3 regions of the Peribacillus sp. TH14 genome follow, and region 3 is predicted to be linked to each of the others. Evidence: riboswitches for the same ligand, from Rfam matches in the RefSeq annotation. Region 3 holds a riboswitch; each other region holds the start of a gene.
What was found. Region 3 has a riboswitch for cyclic di-AMP ahead of JFU50_RS20870 (cation:dicarboxylate symporter family transporter). Riboswitches for the same ligand answer to the same signal wherever they lie in the genome.
Positions count from the first base shown of each region.

Region 1: it holds a riboswitch for cyclic di-AMP, as region 3 does, so the genes downstream of both, JFU50_RS04925 (APC family permease) here and JFU50_RS20870 (cation:dicarboxylate symporter family transporter) in region 3, are expected to answer to the same signal.
Region 2: it holds a riboswitch for cyclic di-AMP, as region 3 does, so the genes downstream of both, JFU50_RS08535 (cation:dicarboxylate symporter family transporter) here and JFU50_RS20870 (cation:dicarboxylate symporter family transporter) in region 3, are expected to answer to the same signal.

Region 1 is NZ_JAEKEK010000001.1:979,225-984,522, reverse strand. Features, by position in the region: gene JFU50_RS04935 (cytochrome P450) at 46-1,440, opposite strand; gene JFU50_RS04930 (hypothetical protein) at 1,863-2,003, opposite strand; cyclic di-AMP (ydaO/yuaA leader) riboswitch at 2,160-2,303, shown strand; gene JFU50_RS04925 (APC family permease) at 2,455-4,281, shown strand; gene JFU50_RS04920 (RhaT/GlcU family sugar-proton symporter) at 4,871-5,298, shown strand, end outside.
Region 2 is NZ_JAEKEK010000001.1:1,760,997-1,766,294, forward strand. Features, by position in the region: partial or broken gene JFU50_RS08530 (IS1182 family transposase) at 1-1,100, shown strand, start outside; gene JFU50_RS08535 (cation:dicarboxylate symporter family transporter) at 1,243-2,505, opposite strand; cyclic di-AMP (ydaO/yuaA leader) riboswitch at 2,678-2,825, opposite strand; gene JFU50_RS08540 (efflux RND transporter periplasmic adaptor subunit) at 3,036-4,295, opposite strand; gene JFU50_RS08545 (hypothetical protein) at 4,310-4,972, opposite strand.
Region 3 is NZ_JAEKEK010000001.1:4,270,303-4,275,600, forward strand. Features, by position in the region: gene JFU50_RS20860 (histidinol phosphate phosphatase domain-containing protein) at 1-818, shown strand, start outside; partial or broken gene JFU50_RS20865 (GyrI-like domain-containing protein) at 914-1,267, shown strand; gene JFU50_RS20870 (cation:dicarboxylate symporter family transporter) at 1,862-3,124, opposite strand; cyclic di-AMP (ydaO/yuaA leader) riboswitch at 3,292-3,439, opposite strand; gene JFU50_RS20875 (sigma-54 interaction domain-containing protein) at 4,978-5,298, shown strand, end outside.

The DNA.
Region 1 (5,298 bases), 3.3 Mb from region 3:
TCTTAAAAACGAAAGTTTTGTTCATGTAATCCATTTTATATTCATTTAAATTTCAGAAGCTCCAGGGTGGAACCCTTCTTCATTTCTTTCTTCTACTATCATGCGCAATCCACGCTTTGGTCTGAGTGTAAGTGTTGTAATTGGTTTTACTTCATGATGGTCCGGTGCTAGCCTAATTCTATATCGTTGAGCAATACACGCTAGGACAAGCACAGCTTCCATCAATGAAAAATAATTACCAATACAAACTCTTGGTCCCCCGCTAAACGGAAAGTAAGCATACGTAGGTAAAGTTTTCAAATAGTTGTTTTCAAATCTCTCAGGAATAAAAGAATCTGGATTATCAAAATACTCCGGCTTGTGCTGCACCACATATGGACTTAGCAAAAACATATCGCCTTTTTTAAAATGATACCCCCCTATTTTCACATTCTCCTCCACTTCCCGTGAAATGATATAGACTGGCGGGTATATGCGAAGTGATTCCCTGATAATATTTTGTGTGTATGTTAATTTCATGAAATCGTCAGGCGTAGGAGTACGGTTGCCTATTACTCTATCTATTTCATTGAAAAGTTTAGTTTCCACTTCTGGATTCTGTGAAAGAAAGTATATGGCCCAGGAAAGCGTATTTGCCGTCGTTTCGTGACCGGCAATGAAGATGGTCATTAGTTCATCGCGTACTTGCTGGTTTGACATACCTAAGCCGTCCTCATCATCTCGAGCCTCCATTAAAATTCCAAGCATATCTTCATGTCTTTCTGCATCTTCCCTACGTTTTTCGATAATGCTATAAATCACTTTATCAAGTCTTTGTATCGCATTTTTATATTCACGGTTGCTTTTAGTTGGAACCCATAAGGGTAATTGAAGAAGTGTTCTCATCCTTTTGACGGAAATTTTCAAGGCTGCTTCCATCGGTTCTCCGACCACATCATACCCATCTTTGAAATCCATGCTGAACATGGTCCTGCTTATTATCCCAAGGGCGATATTCATCATATCTTTCGTAATAATCCGTTCTTTCTCATTTTCCCAAGTTGAAATATAGTCCATTGTTATATCAATCATATCCTGGGCATAATTGCTAATATGGGACTTTTTGAAAGAGGGTTGAATAAGCCTTCTCTGGCGCATGTGAACGTCTTTTTCGCTAGTAAGAAGTCCATCACCAACGAGTGGTTTTATAGCATTGCTGTCCTTTGATTTGACGAAGGATTTTTGTTTCGTTACAAGTATCTGCTTTATTAAATCCGGATTTGAAATGAGGTAAACATTTTGGAAAGGTCCAAAACGAAATTTTGCAACGTCTCCATATTCTTTTGATAAACGGGTAAGAAAGCCAAGTACATCTTTTTGAAACTCCTTTGTATGGCCAGAAATTAGTTTTCCATTTGGGACCATTGGAGTATCATATAAAACTTCATCAGTTTCACTCAATGTTCTTTCTCTCCTTTCGGTAATAATAATTTCTTGTAATCATTCTATGAGAATAAGCTATATTGGTTTGGACAAGTTGTTAAAAGAAAGAGCACATAATTTTTAATTAGTTAATCATAATGAATATACGAGTCCTAAAGGGTGAGGGGAGATTACTAGATTTCCATTCGTACTCAACTAAAAATAAAGTTTTCTCTATAAGTTGAGTATAGAAAAATTACAAATCGTGAGAGCGTATTTTGAGCTGATAAGAAACCACAAAGAGGAGAGAAGTACAAATGGTAGTTCCTAATTTACTGGTAATAAACAGGTGAGGAATTAAAGGTGTCTAGTGTGAAAAAACTCTGGGTGAGAGGAATCCAGAGTTTTTTTTTGGGATATTCAGAAAGAAATTTCCTTTTGTTAATAAATAAGAGATGTATTCAGCTTCGTTCTTCCCTATCTCTATTTTGGTGCGGATCATTTTTTTCCATTGTAGGACCACCATATTGTTCGTTAATTTCTTTAACCACTTGATCTAAAAATTCATCAGATATTATTGGGTTATCATTTTTTTTTGGCATGTAATTCTCTTCTATCCTTTCTTGGTACCATGCGTCTTAATCACTAATGAAGTATTCGTTAACAACATAACCTCTCTAAGAAAAAATTATTCTTTTTGTTTGCAAATTTTTCATTTACTTTTCCGAATCACGGGAGTATGATATCAACAGTTTCATATTTCTAAATCGCTGAAACCTTATGGTACGGGGGAACCGTTATTAGGATTGTTTTACAATCCAAGGGGTGAATCCTTTCTAGGTAGGGCTACTCAAAGGTCCGAATCCGACAGCTAACCTCGTAAGCGTTATATGAGAAGGAAGGTGGAGCTTGTGAGACAAAAAAATGATGTCTGCAGGTCTATTTAACTATGACTTGTGGGCATTTTTCTATTTTATTCTTGTTTTTTTCGTAAAGTTTTTTTCATATAACTGGGCAAAATAAACTTAATTTGAAAAATGGCGGTGATTTCTAGTGTTATCTTCTATAAAGAGGTTCTTAATAGGCCGGCCTCTAAAATCTACTGCATTAGGTGACCAAAAGCTTAACAAAACAAAAGCTTTGGCCATATTATCTTCTGATGCTTTGTCTTCCGTTGCATATGGCCCGGAACAAATTTTAATTGTTTTAATTACAGTGGGTGCCGCAGCATTTTGGTATTCCATTCCTATCGCCATTGGTGTATTGATTCTGTTAATGGCTTTAATCTTGTCCTATAGACAAATTATCTTTGCTTATCCTCATGGCGGGGGAGCATACGTGGTTTCAAAAAACAATTTGGGTGTAAATCCTGGGCTGATAGCTGGAGGATCTTTGTTAGTCGACTATATCCTAACTGTGGCTGTAAGTGTTTCTGCGGGTACAGATGCCATCACATCTGCTTTTCCCAGCCTACATTCATATAATGTCGTTATTGCTATAATTTTTGTAATTCTTCTTACCATCCTTAACCTAAGAGGGGTAACAGAGTCGGCTTCCGTATTAGCCTATCCAGTGTATCTTTTCGTTTTAGCGTTATTCATTCTGATTGGTGTAGGTGTATACAAAATTTTGACTGGTGAAGTTTCCCCTGACTTACATGCATCAATCGGAACACCAGTAGCAGGGATCAGTTTATTTATACTTCTAAGAGCTTTTGCATCAGGTAGCTCTGCATTAACAGGAGTTGAAGCGATTTCCAATGCGATTCCAAACTTTAAAAATCCAGCGCCTAATAATGCTGCAAAAACATTAATAGCAATGGGTTCCTTACTTGCTGTGTTATTTACGGGTATTGTATTCTTAGCCTATTATTTAAGCATTGTTCCTAGCGCAGAGGTAACTGTTGTTTCACAAATTGCTGAAGAGATATTTGGACGCAACTTTATGTATTTCTTTATCCAAGGAACGACAGCATTAATATTAATTCTTGCTGCCAACACTGGCTATTCTGCTTTCCCTTTGCTTGCGGTAAATCTTGCAAAGGATAAATTCATACCAAGGGCGTTTACAATTAGAGGAGACCGATTAGGATATTCCAATGGAATTATCATACTAGGACTTGCATCAATCATCTTAATAATCGCATTTGGAGGACATACAGAAAATCTTATTCCACTTTATGCGGTAGGGGTATTTATTCCATTTACGTTGTCTCAGTCCGGGATGATTGTTAAATGGATTCGCGAAAAGCCAAAAGGATGGATGATGAAATTAACCATTAATTCAATTGGTGCCATTATTAGCTTTATCGTCACGATGATATTCTTTTTAACCAAATTTACTCAGGTTTGGCCTGTTTTGATTTTTTTACCTATCATCATTGTTATTTTTCATCGAATTAGAAAGCATTATGAAGCAGTTGGTGACCAACTTAGGATTACAACTTGTGAGCCTATATTACCAATAGAAGGGAATATTATTATTGTACCTGTGGCTGGTATAACGCATGTGGTTGAGAACTCCTTAAATTATGCTAAATCTCTTTCAGCACATCAGGTTATTGCCGTTTATGTTGCTTTTGAAAGAGAAGATGAAAAAAAATTCGAAGAAAAATGGAAGAAGTGGCAACCAGATGTTAGACTCGTCACACTGAACTCTTATTACAGAAGTATCATTCAGCCATTAACTAAATTTGTAGATACAGTTGAACATAAAGCGAGGGAATCTAACTATAAGGTTACTGTAATCATTCCACAATTTATTCCGAAGAAAGGCTGGCACAATATTCTTCATAACCAATCTAGTTTACTGATCCGTGCCTACTTACTTTATAGAAGAAATGTAGTTATTACGACAGTACCTTATCATTTGAAGAAATAAAAATATATAACAAGTGATTTCACAGACAGCCTTACTTTGCTGTATTCTCTACCGAAAGAGCAAACCTTAACAGGGTTTGTCTACAGTTTTTTTGAGGGGTTGTAAAAATTCGAACGTTGATTGGAACGTAGGGCACTAAGCTTTCCGCGGGCGGTCAGGGAGCCTCCTCGGCGCCTTTGCGCCTGTGGGGTCTCCCTTGGACACGCTTTTCCCGCAGGAGTCTTGCACCTTCCGCTCCAATGAACTTTGTTTTAACAATTAGAAATAAACACTTTTGCCTACAGTCAGTCTTAGAGCAAACCTTAACTGGGTTTGCTCTTTCTTCAATTTACGCTCTATATTGAGAAAAGAGGGTTACCGCTGGCAATCCTTTTTATGTTGGACAATATTTCTGAAGCTGAATTTGTCTATCCTTTTGAATTTATCATTATCATTCATTAGATTAATTGGTTATTAGATGATCAAAATCTAAGAAGTTTTCATTGATAAAATTACCATGGCTCAATTTCCTTAATGAGAACATATTAAAAAAAGACAAAATAAAATTTCCTGATTTAATGTTTTGAACATACATATGTGGGGGTTGAAGATGGATATATTATTAGCTCTCTTACCGGCACTATTCTGGGGAAGTATCGTTTTATTTAATGTGAAACTTGGTGGTGGTCCCTATAGTCAAACGCTCGGTACAACGATTGGGGCTTTGATTTTTTCTATTGGGGTTTATTTTTTCGCGGATATCAAGTTGTCACCTCTAGTTTTTGGTGTGGGGTTTGTTTCAGGACTTTTTTGGGCTGTTGGACAAGCTAATCAGCTCAAAAGCATTGATTTAATGGGTGTTTCTAAAACAATGCCGATTTCAACGGGATTACAGCTGATTTCTACTACTTTATTTGGAGTCATAGTTTTTCACGAATGGTCTACACTAAAAGCAGTTATTTTAGGCGTACTGGCTTTAGTATTTATTATCATTGGAATCGTGTTGACCTCACTGGAAGATAAAGAATCAAAAGAGAG
Region 2 (5,298 bases), 2.5 Mb from region 3:
GGCTTACCGTTGGTTTTTAGGTTACGGTTTCCATGATAAAGTACCTCACTTCTCAACGTTCGGGAAAAATTATGAGCGTCGCTTTAAAGATACAGACCTGTTTGAACGGATTTTTTATCGTATCTTAATGACAGCTTCAGAAAGAAAGTTAATAAGTGCAGAGCACGTATTCGTTGATTCAACACATGTGAAAGCCAGTGCGAATAAGCGAAAATTCGAAAAGAAAATCGTTCGTAAGGAAACACGAGCATATCAAGGACGCCTTCAAGAAGAAATAAATCAAGATCGTGAAAACAATGGAAAGAAGCCTTTTCCACCGGATAAATTTGATAAAGAAGAAACCAAAGAAATTAAAGAAAGTACAACTGACCCTGAGAGTGGCTACTATGTAAAAGATGAACGAACAAAACAGTTTGCCTATTCATTTCATGCGGCTGCGGACCGCAACGGTTTTGTGCTGGGGACGATTGTAACACCGGGAAATACGCATGATAGTCATATCTTAGAGCCTCTTGTTGAACAAGTGATTGAGAAAGTTGGAAAACCTGAAGCTGTTGCCGCAGATGCAGACTTACAAAACACCAGCCATTACAAGCTACCTTTTTGGGAAAGAAATCACACCAGCTTTACCCTATACACGTCCACGAACAAAAGAAGGGTTCTTTCGCAAGCATGACTATGTTTACGATGAACATTTTGATTGTTATCTCTGCCCATCGGGCGAGATTTTAAAGTACTCAACAACAAATAAAGAGGGCTATCGCGAGTACAAATCACCCAAACACACTTGTGCGACATGCTCATTTTTATCACAGTGTACAGTAAGCAAAGACAATCAAAAAGTGGTGACACGCCATATCTGGCAAAATTATATGGAAGAAGCAGATCATCTGCGTCATCACAAGGATGTAAAACCTATATATGCGAAACGTAAAGAAACAATAGAGCGTGTATTCGCAGATGCAAAAGAAAAGCATGGTATGCGTTGGACTACTTTAAGGGGACTTAAAAAATTGTCGATGCAGGCGATGCTTACTTTCGCTGCCATGAATTTAAAGAAGATAGCCAATTGGACATGGCAAGGTCCAAGAATGGCTTAATAAAGTGGGCTCGTAGAGGCCCAATCTCTTATTCTTGAGCAAAATTCAAAGGGAATTTCAAAAGGGGTCCGGAATTAAAACATTCCGAACCCCTTTTGTCTACAAACTGACCAGAGTGACATATCACTCTGGTTTTTTTATATTAAGAAACTTGTTCTAGTTTTTCATTATTGGCAGGAGGGTTGAATTGACCTTCCCATTTTGAGATAACGATTGCTGCAAGTGAATTACCAATAACGTTTACTACTGTACGGCCCATATCAAGAATACGGTCAATACCAGCAATAAATGCTAAACCTTCAATTGGAATACCAACTGTTCCTAATGTCGCTAAAAGAACTACGAAAGATACACCAGGTACACCTGCAATCCCCTTAGATGTGATCATTAACACTAACATTAGTGTAATTTGTTCATAAGCGCTTAAATCAATCCCATACATTTGAGCGATGAAGATAGCTGCTAACGCTTGATATAATGTAGAACCATCAAGGTTAAAAGAGTATCCTGTCGGAATAACAAACGTAGCAATATGCTTCGGACATCCCGCTTTCTCCATTTTTTCCATGATTCTCGGAAGAACTGCCTCTGAACTTGCTGTCGAGAACGCAAGAATTAATTCCTCTTTTAGAAGCTTAATCAACGTAAAGATATTGAACCCTACAAATTTTGCAATAAGACCCAGAACGACAATTACAAAGAAAATCATTGTTCCGTATACAGAAAGCGCTAACTTACCTAATGGAATTAAAGATTCCAAACCGAACTTGGAGATGGTCACACCGATTAGTGCAAATACCCCGATAGGAGCAAATTTCATGACCATATTAGTTAAGTAGAACATTCCTTCTGCTGCACCTTGGAAGAAACGGAATACAGGTTTACCTTTTTCACCGATAGCCGCAATACTAAGTCCAAACAAAACAGAGAAGAAAATGATTGCTAGCATATCGCCTTCTACCATAGCTTTAATTGGATTGGATGGCACAATGTGAACAATTGTATCCACAAAAGATTCATGCTGCTTAGTTTCTGCTGTATCAACATAGGTAGAAATATCAGTTTGTTCTAGATTGTTCATATTTACACCAGCACCAGGCTGGATAATATTCGCGGAAACTAGACCAACAGCAATCGCTATCATTGTTACCACCACAAAGTATGAAAGTGATTTAGCTCCTAGTTTACCTACTGCTTTTAAATCACCTACACCCGCAACTGCAACGATAAGACTTGACACAATGATTGGTACTACAATCATTTTAATCATTCGTAGGAAAATGTCTCCGAATGGTTGTAAAAAGTTTTGGGCTGTCGCATTACCATAAAAAATGGCACCAACAATAATCCCTAGAATTAAACCAATAAAAATTTGGCTAGCTAAACTTAATTTAAATTTCTTCATTTACTTTCCTCACCTTCCATAAAGTCTTTAAAGCAAAAACATTTTGTCTCGGTAAGGGAAACAAGATACTAATAGAAAGAAAGTAATTTTTCTTTTATTGAAAAACTCTATCTTTACGCCGAAAAAAAAGACACTTCATGTGTCGATTTCCTATAGGCGTGAATATTCACACATGTTCCCTTAAAGACGCTGACGAGGTTAGCTGTCGGGTTAGGAATTGGAAACACAAAAGCCCTTTCATTTCTGAATTCACCCCTAGCGAAAAAAATCCGCAAAAATGGGTCCCCCGTTCTTGTAATAAGATTAAGCGAATACTTAATAATAAAATATTATACTAAAAATGTTATTCTGTAAATATTTTTTCTTGTCCCTTTAAGAAAAAACCTTTGCAAATGTCTGAATATTCTGTATTAGTGACTATTTTACCTATAATAACACATTCTCTATTTTGCTTAATTTTGTTATATGGATATATAAATAACAATAAAACTGATTGATATATCCCCTCTCTCGAATAATGAAAAAATGGATTATTTTTCTAACATACCCAGTAATATATACCTCACCTTTTCCCGAGTGGTGAATTTTTTATAACTAGCAGATTTCACCTTCTCAAACTGAATTGGAGTAACAAAATAAGAATGATTTTTCACAATCCTATTCGGTTCTATTAGAATAACATCACCTACCGCCGGTCCCTTTATGAGTTCTTGCTTTCCTTCTGCTTTAAGCCCTTTTGTAATATAGTGTTTATCCACATAGCCTTTTTTAGTCAATTTGTAGACATGCGGCTGTTTTTTATGATGTACTGCCTCTACAGGGATAGAGGGTACACCCGCTTTCTCATTGGTTATTACAGTAAGATTGACTTTTGACCCTACCAACAAAGGTTTAGTTTCTTCATCTCCTGGCTCAATCAATGCCTGAAATGGAAATCTGTTATCTTTTTTTAGTGATGGCTCCTCTTCTGGATAAGAATGTATACGACCTATTGTTCCGTTCAACGCCTTTTTTAAATCAGGGGAACTTGCCTTTATAGTCATGCCCACTTCAGCTTTTTTCATCTCCTCTTCAGAGAAATCCCCTTCAATTGCCACATTTGTTGAAACAATGGATATAATGGGATTATTCAGGTTTTTATTGATATTTTTTACAACACCATCAGCCTCACTCGCCGTCTCAACCGCGACTTTTTGCTCCTCAATTGAACTTAATTGAGCATCCAGCATAACAACCTTTTCTTCCAAGCGGTTTTTTTCAAGTTCCAGCTTGTACATTTCTTGCTCAATATTACTTTCAATCAAGTCTGAAGAGGTAGTTGTTATATCAATATTTAAGCTCTTTTCTATCGAATTATCGATTACTGCTTTATTAGAATTACTTGTCAAACTTCCTTGATAAGCTTTCAACTTATCAATGTAATCATTAATCCCCACCATTTCACCCTCAGCGGCAGTTTTTTCCGCTTCTAGATTTCCTTTGAGAGCATCAAGTTCGGGTGTAGTATATTCAAACAACGAAGATCCAGCCGTTACCTCATCTCCCTCTTTTACAAGGAATTTCTGAAAATCATTTTTCTTGGTATCGAAATAGATATCATACTCTTCTACAGGTTTAACTACCCCTTTTGTTTGAATAGTATCCGTAATTGTATCTTTTTTTACCTTTGTCCAGTTTTCGACAAAAACAGTTCGTTCTACTTTGCTTTCTTTCTTTTCAATAAGGTAAAAGTTAACGGTTATTAACGCAGCCGATGCCACTGATACGGCTGCAATTTTCCATTTTTTCATTGTTTTCACCCACCTTATACAAATACGCCCACTTGGATGTACGCTAAAAAGGCTTTAACAAACCACGTGGCCAGATAGAATAGAACAATCATTAAAAGCACCAAATAATTATTCCGTTCTGAAAATTCCTTTAAATAGAAATATTGCAGAGCAATAATCAGAAATTGAAAAATGGTGATTTCACTGAAAAAGTGAATAAAGTAATCACTTCTGAGAAAGTACTGACTGATAACTCCCAATGAAAAAGGATTTGCATCGTTTCCGATATCCATTAATACTAATATAGGGATTAGAAACACCTTTTCTAATAATTGCAAACCAAGAATAATCATTTGAACGATTACTAATTTTATGTATGGGATATCTATAACAATCCAAAAGAATAGAGATGATAAAAATAAGTATATGGTAGGGTAAAATAGACCTGCTATTATATTGCCGCCTACTATCAACAACTTTCCCATTTCAAATTCACTAGAATCCATCTTCATAATTTCTTTGGAAAACGATTCCGATCCAACGCCAAAATATCCTTCCACAGCAAAAACTATGAAACTAAGAAAATATAATAATAGTAATTTCCATCCAAGTCGTGTGACTGCTTCTGCATTTTGCAGCTGATAACGACTCCTATGAGGCTCTAAAATGCCCTTTAACAATCTGACCTGGTACACCATATGTGTTCCTCCTGCAATAAATGAAATATCACTCTATATTTTATCTTATTTTGGAAACAATTGCAGAAATAAGGAATGAATAAAACAAAAAAAACACATTAATATTAAATAATACTTTGTCTCCCTAATTTGAAGTTAATATAGAAAGATGATGCATAAAGACGTTGATTCGCATTGGCGATTTGCTATAATTCCCTCCATACTTATCTACCTCAAGCGGCACTTTTGTTTCAATACAGATGCCCCGCCTTCACATTCTTCAACCCTGACTGAGTTAGGATTTTCAGATTAGGAAAGCTTGAATTTGAGTCGATGGCACGCCAAAA
Region 3 (5,298 bases):
TTGATTTATATTTAAAAAAAGCGAAACAAATCGGATTGAAAGAAGTAGGTATTGTCGATCATTTGTATCGTTTTAAAGAAACAAAAAATTATTTTGAAAAGGCGTTAAATCTTGATCCGAGCGATTCAATTGGTGTATTACAATCGTATTGGATAAAAAATGTCATGACAGAAAAAATGGATGAGTTCGTTGAAGCGATTGTAGCAGCAAAAAAACGCTGGGAAAAAGAAGGTGTCTCATTAAAGTTAGGAATTGAAGCGGATTATTTTGTCGGGCAAGAAGAGGAACTAGAAGCACTCTTAGAAGGAAAACCGTGGGACTATGTGATTGGTTCTATTCATTATATGGATGGCTGGGGATTTGATAACCCACAAACCGCATCTCACTTTGAAGAATATGATTTAGAAGAGCTGTACACTCGTTTTTATGAAACAGTTGAAAAAATGATCCGTTCAAACATGTTTGATTTTGTTGCACATTTAGATAATTTAAAAGTATTTAATTTCAAAGTAAACAATGAATCTTTTAATCAAAAATGGTATGAACGCATTGCTGTCGCACTAAAGGAAACGAATACCGCCACAGAGGTGAATGCGGGTTTATACTATCGCTATCCGGCCAAAGATATGTGCCCATCCATTGATTTTCTAACGACAATTGTTAACGAAGGTATTCCGATTACCCTTTCTTCAGATTCACACTATCCAGATGATCTGGGAAAATATGTTGCAGAGAACAAGAAAATGTTGCAGCAATTAGGTGCCTCACATCTAGCAACCTTCCATCAAAGAGAAAGAAACTTAGTGCAGATCCGGTAAAATGGGTCTTTTTTTGCCGCCCCCTGGAGCGAGATGCACGAATTTTGCACACGCCGAATGGGTGAAGATCCAGCGACTTCAGCTACAAATTGCAACAAAAACTATCGAATGTCAGCCCATTAGGACTGCTTAGTGTATCTGCGAACTTTTCCGAAGGCAGGTTGGAGGAAAAAGGGGAGCTTGATCATTATATAGGCGTAGCCTCAACGAGGGAGTGCCCAGATAACTTAACACTGCTTGAAGTTGATGCATATATATGGGCGGTATTCGAAGCAGTCGGACCTTTTCCTGAAACACTGCAAAATGTATGGGGACGTATTTATTCCGAATGGTTTCAATCCTCTAACTATGAACAAATAGAAGGTCCAGAAATCCTTTGGAACGAAAAAAAAGATGTAACCTCACCAACATTTAGAAGTGAAATATGGATTCCTGTTTTGAAAAAGTAAGCATAGGCGAAAGATTTATGCGAAGAGCTGTTTCGACAGCTCTTATTTTTTTACTCAACTACCAGTTACTTTACTTCAATAATGGCTAAGGTAATCTTTTTTATTATGGAACTATCGGGGCAGGTTAGCATTCCTGTAGATAGCTATTTTTTGATTTTGAAAAAAATAGAGCTCCTCAGTAAGATATGAGTGTAGATACCATTCTAACTCAAAACCTTAAGGAGGAAGCCCTGATATGAAGTTTAAAATGCAAGACAAACAAAATCACCTAATACTTAATGAGCAAGGCAAGTATTAGTCCTGTGAGGAAGAAACAATATCACTCTCATCTCATCCATTTAAAGAAAAGGTTTCCTTTACGATAATACCTTTATTGAATTTTTTCATACGAGATTAACGAAGGAAGTAAAGCCTTAAAAGAAAGTAAATGGTAATTGAACATCTGGCAATCTGGCATTTTCATGTTTAAGACTTCTGACTGAGACAAAATGAAAGTCACTAAATTTGGAAGCAGGAAGGAATGATCTGACGTGAAGGTAAACAGAAAACTACACCAAAAAAATCCAGAGTGACACACTACTCTGGATTTTAATATTAAGATACTTGTTCTAGATTTTTATTATTGGCAGGAGGGTGGAATTGACCTTCCCATTTAGAAATAACGATTGCTGCAAGTGCATTACCTACAACATTCACTGCCGTACGACCCATATCAAGAATACGGTCAATACCAGCAATAAATGCTAAGCCTTCAATTGGAATACCGACGGTGCCTAGTGTTGCCAAAAGGACGACGAAGGAGACACCTGGTACACCTGCAATTCCTTTAGATGTAATCATCAACACTAGCATTAAGGTAATTTGCTGCATGATGCTCAAATCAATTCCATACATTTGAGCAATGAAAATGGCTGCTAATGCTTGATATAACGTAGAACCATCAAGGTTGAAAGAGTAGCCTGTCGGAATTACGAATGATGCAATATGTTTTGGACATCCGGCCTTCTCCATTTTTTCCATGATTTTTGGGAGGACGGATTCCGAACTAGCTGTTGAAAATGCTAAAATTAACTCTTCTTTTAGAAGCTTAATCAATTTAAAAATACCAAACCCTACTACTTTAGCAATAATTCCAAGAACGACAAGTACAAAGAAAAGCATTGTTCCATATACTGAAAGCGCTAACTTACCTAAAGGAATTAATGACGCCAAACCGAATTTAGAGATTGTTACCCCTATTAGTGCAAATACACCGACTGGAGCGAATTTCATAATCAAGTTGGTTAAGTAGAACATCCCTTCTGCCGTACCTTGGAAGAATCGAAATACCGGTTTACCTTTTTCTCCAATTGCGGCAATACTAACGCCAAATAATACAGAGAAGAAAATAATGGCTAGCATATCGCCTTCTACCATCGCTTTAATCGGATTCGATGGTACGATGTGAACAATTGTATCTACAAAAGATTCATGCTGCTTAGTTTCTGCTGTATCTACATAACTGGATATATCTGTTTGTTCAAGCTGGTTCATGTTTATACCAGCGCCCGGCTGAAGTAAATTAGCGGAAACCAGACCAACAAGAATTGCTATTTGCGTTACTACCACAAAGTATAAAAGTGATTTGGCACCAATTTTACCTACTGATTTCAAATCGCCTACCCCTGCAACGGCAACAATCAGACTTGAAACAATGATTGGTACAACAATCATTTTAATCATGCGTAAGAACATATCTCCCAATGGTTGTAAATAGCCTTGGGCAGTCTCATTACCATAAAAAATGGCACCAACAATAATCCCTAGAATTAATCCAATGAATATTTGGCTAGCTAAACTTAATTTAATTTTCTTCATTTACTTTCCTCACATTCCATAAGTTCTTTGATGTAAAAACATTTTGTCTCGTAAGGGATACAAGTTATTAAATAGAAAGAAAGTGAATTTTATTTTTTGAAAATTCTGTCTTTATACCGAAAGAAAAGACACTTCATTTGTCGATTCCTATTGGCGTGACTATTCATACATGTTCCCTTTAGACTCTGACGAGGTTAGCTGTCGGGTTAGGAATTGGAAACACAAATACCCTATCATCTCTGAATTCACCCCTAGCGGAAAATATCAGCAAAATGGTTTCCCCGTTCTATTAATAAGATTAAGAGAACCAACTTATAATAAAAATATTAATCTGTAAATATTTATTATAGGATTTAGGGGCACGCCATCTTTCTCTACGATTATAAAAATTTATCCTCTTTTTTAGAGTGGGCTCATTGAAAATACGATGATTCAAATGATATTAATACATGAGACATTTAAAATCTTTTTAAAATCGCAAGTTTGATATAAAGTTTGGTAATCTTTGAGATATGTGTGTGGTGTAAATCCCCATTTACGCTTCCTCTTTTACCAATTTCATCCTCCTTTTTTAATCTATGTAGTTCTATTCAGTGATTATAAAATACTTCCTTTCTTCCTTATTTTTAAGGGATGAATCAATAATGTAACATTAAAATGAAGCGCTTACAATAATTATTTAAAGAAAATTCGGGAATATAAGACTTTTTTCGACATTTTTCGATATTTTTCGATAATTTCCATACTGAGCACACACCACCATTATTGTTCTCAATATAAACACTTAATTATTTTTATATATCGGATAGTTCCTACATTTTTCAAGGTAAACTTGATTGATTTTCAGCCATAACAGTTCCCTTTTTTCATTTTTTTCTTCTATCGTGTAATTTAGACTTACAGTGTGTTAAAGTTTATTCCTTGGAAAATACCCGATGATTTTGTGATAGTGGTAGAAAATGGCATACCAATTGGTCAATTGAAGCTTACAATACGACAGTCAGAGGCAATGAGATTGGTTATGTAAATCTATTATCTAAATCTATTATCTAATTCCTGAAAAACGTCGAGCTGATTTAGGGAGGAATATACATGAGTATGCTCTAAAGTTTTTTCAAAACAAGGGAGTGACTGAGTATCATCTTCGACACTTAAACATTACCCAAAGTCGCTTTCAGCCTAATAGAATTACGTTTGAGGCTAAATTAAAAAAGGTCCATTTTGTTGGTTCAAAAAGAGTGGTATAGTGTGTATCAGGCTCTCAGGAGATTGTTGTTAACCTATCTGATGAGGAGCAAATGGATTATCTAGGTGAGAGTATTTGCTTGAGTGCTAGAAAAGACTTGGTAAAAATACTTTAATATGTCGGTAAGCTCTGTTAAGAGGAACCTTTACAGAGCTTTTTTCTATTCAAGTATCGGGACAGCAGCGTAAACTTTCATTTATGAGAGAAAGCAGAGGATAACCACGAAAAAAAGAATAGTTTTTTACCATTATCCTTTTTTTGGCTTATTACTCTGTTTCAAATACTAAATAGGTCTTTTGATTATTTACGTATGTGATCTCATTTTCCAAACCTATTTGACAAACATATTAGAGTATGGCTTCCCTAAAATATAAACTGGAAGGATTAAAGTCTTTTAGTATACTTATTTATTTTTCGGAAATGGCATACTCAGATCGTTATAATCCGATTGATTACGCTAGTGAGGGTATAAAATATCTCCATCGATTTCTTTTTAATGAACACTTTATTTCGCAGTCTTTTTTGAAACATTTTCACTTCGTAAATATGTATTGAATATAATGCGTGGTATTATATGGTAAAGGATTCTAGGTAAAGGAGACTTATGATGAAGACTGGACAATTCTCCAATAATAAACTATTAGATATGGTATTTGAAAGTACATATTATGGAATTGTAATTGTCGATAGTAATGGGAAAATTCAATATATTAGCAATAAATATTGTGAATTTTTAAATGTTGAACGCGACTCAGTGATTGGTGAACATGTGACGAATATAATTGAAAATACAAGGCTACACCTAGTAGTGCAAATAGGTAAATCGGAAATCGCTGATATACATTTTCTTCGTGGTGATTTTGTTATCGCTAATCGCATTCCTATCATCGAAAATGAGGAAATAATTGGTGCGATTGGGACAATAATG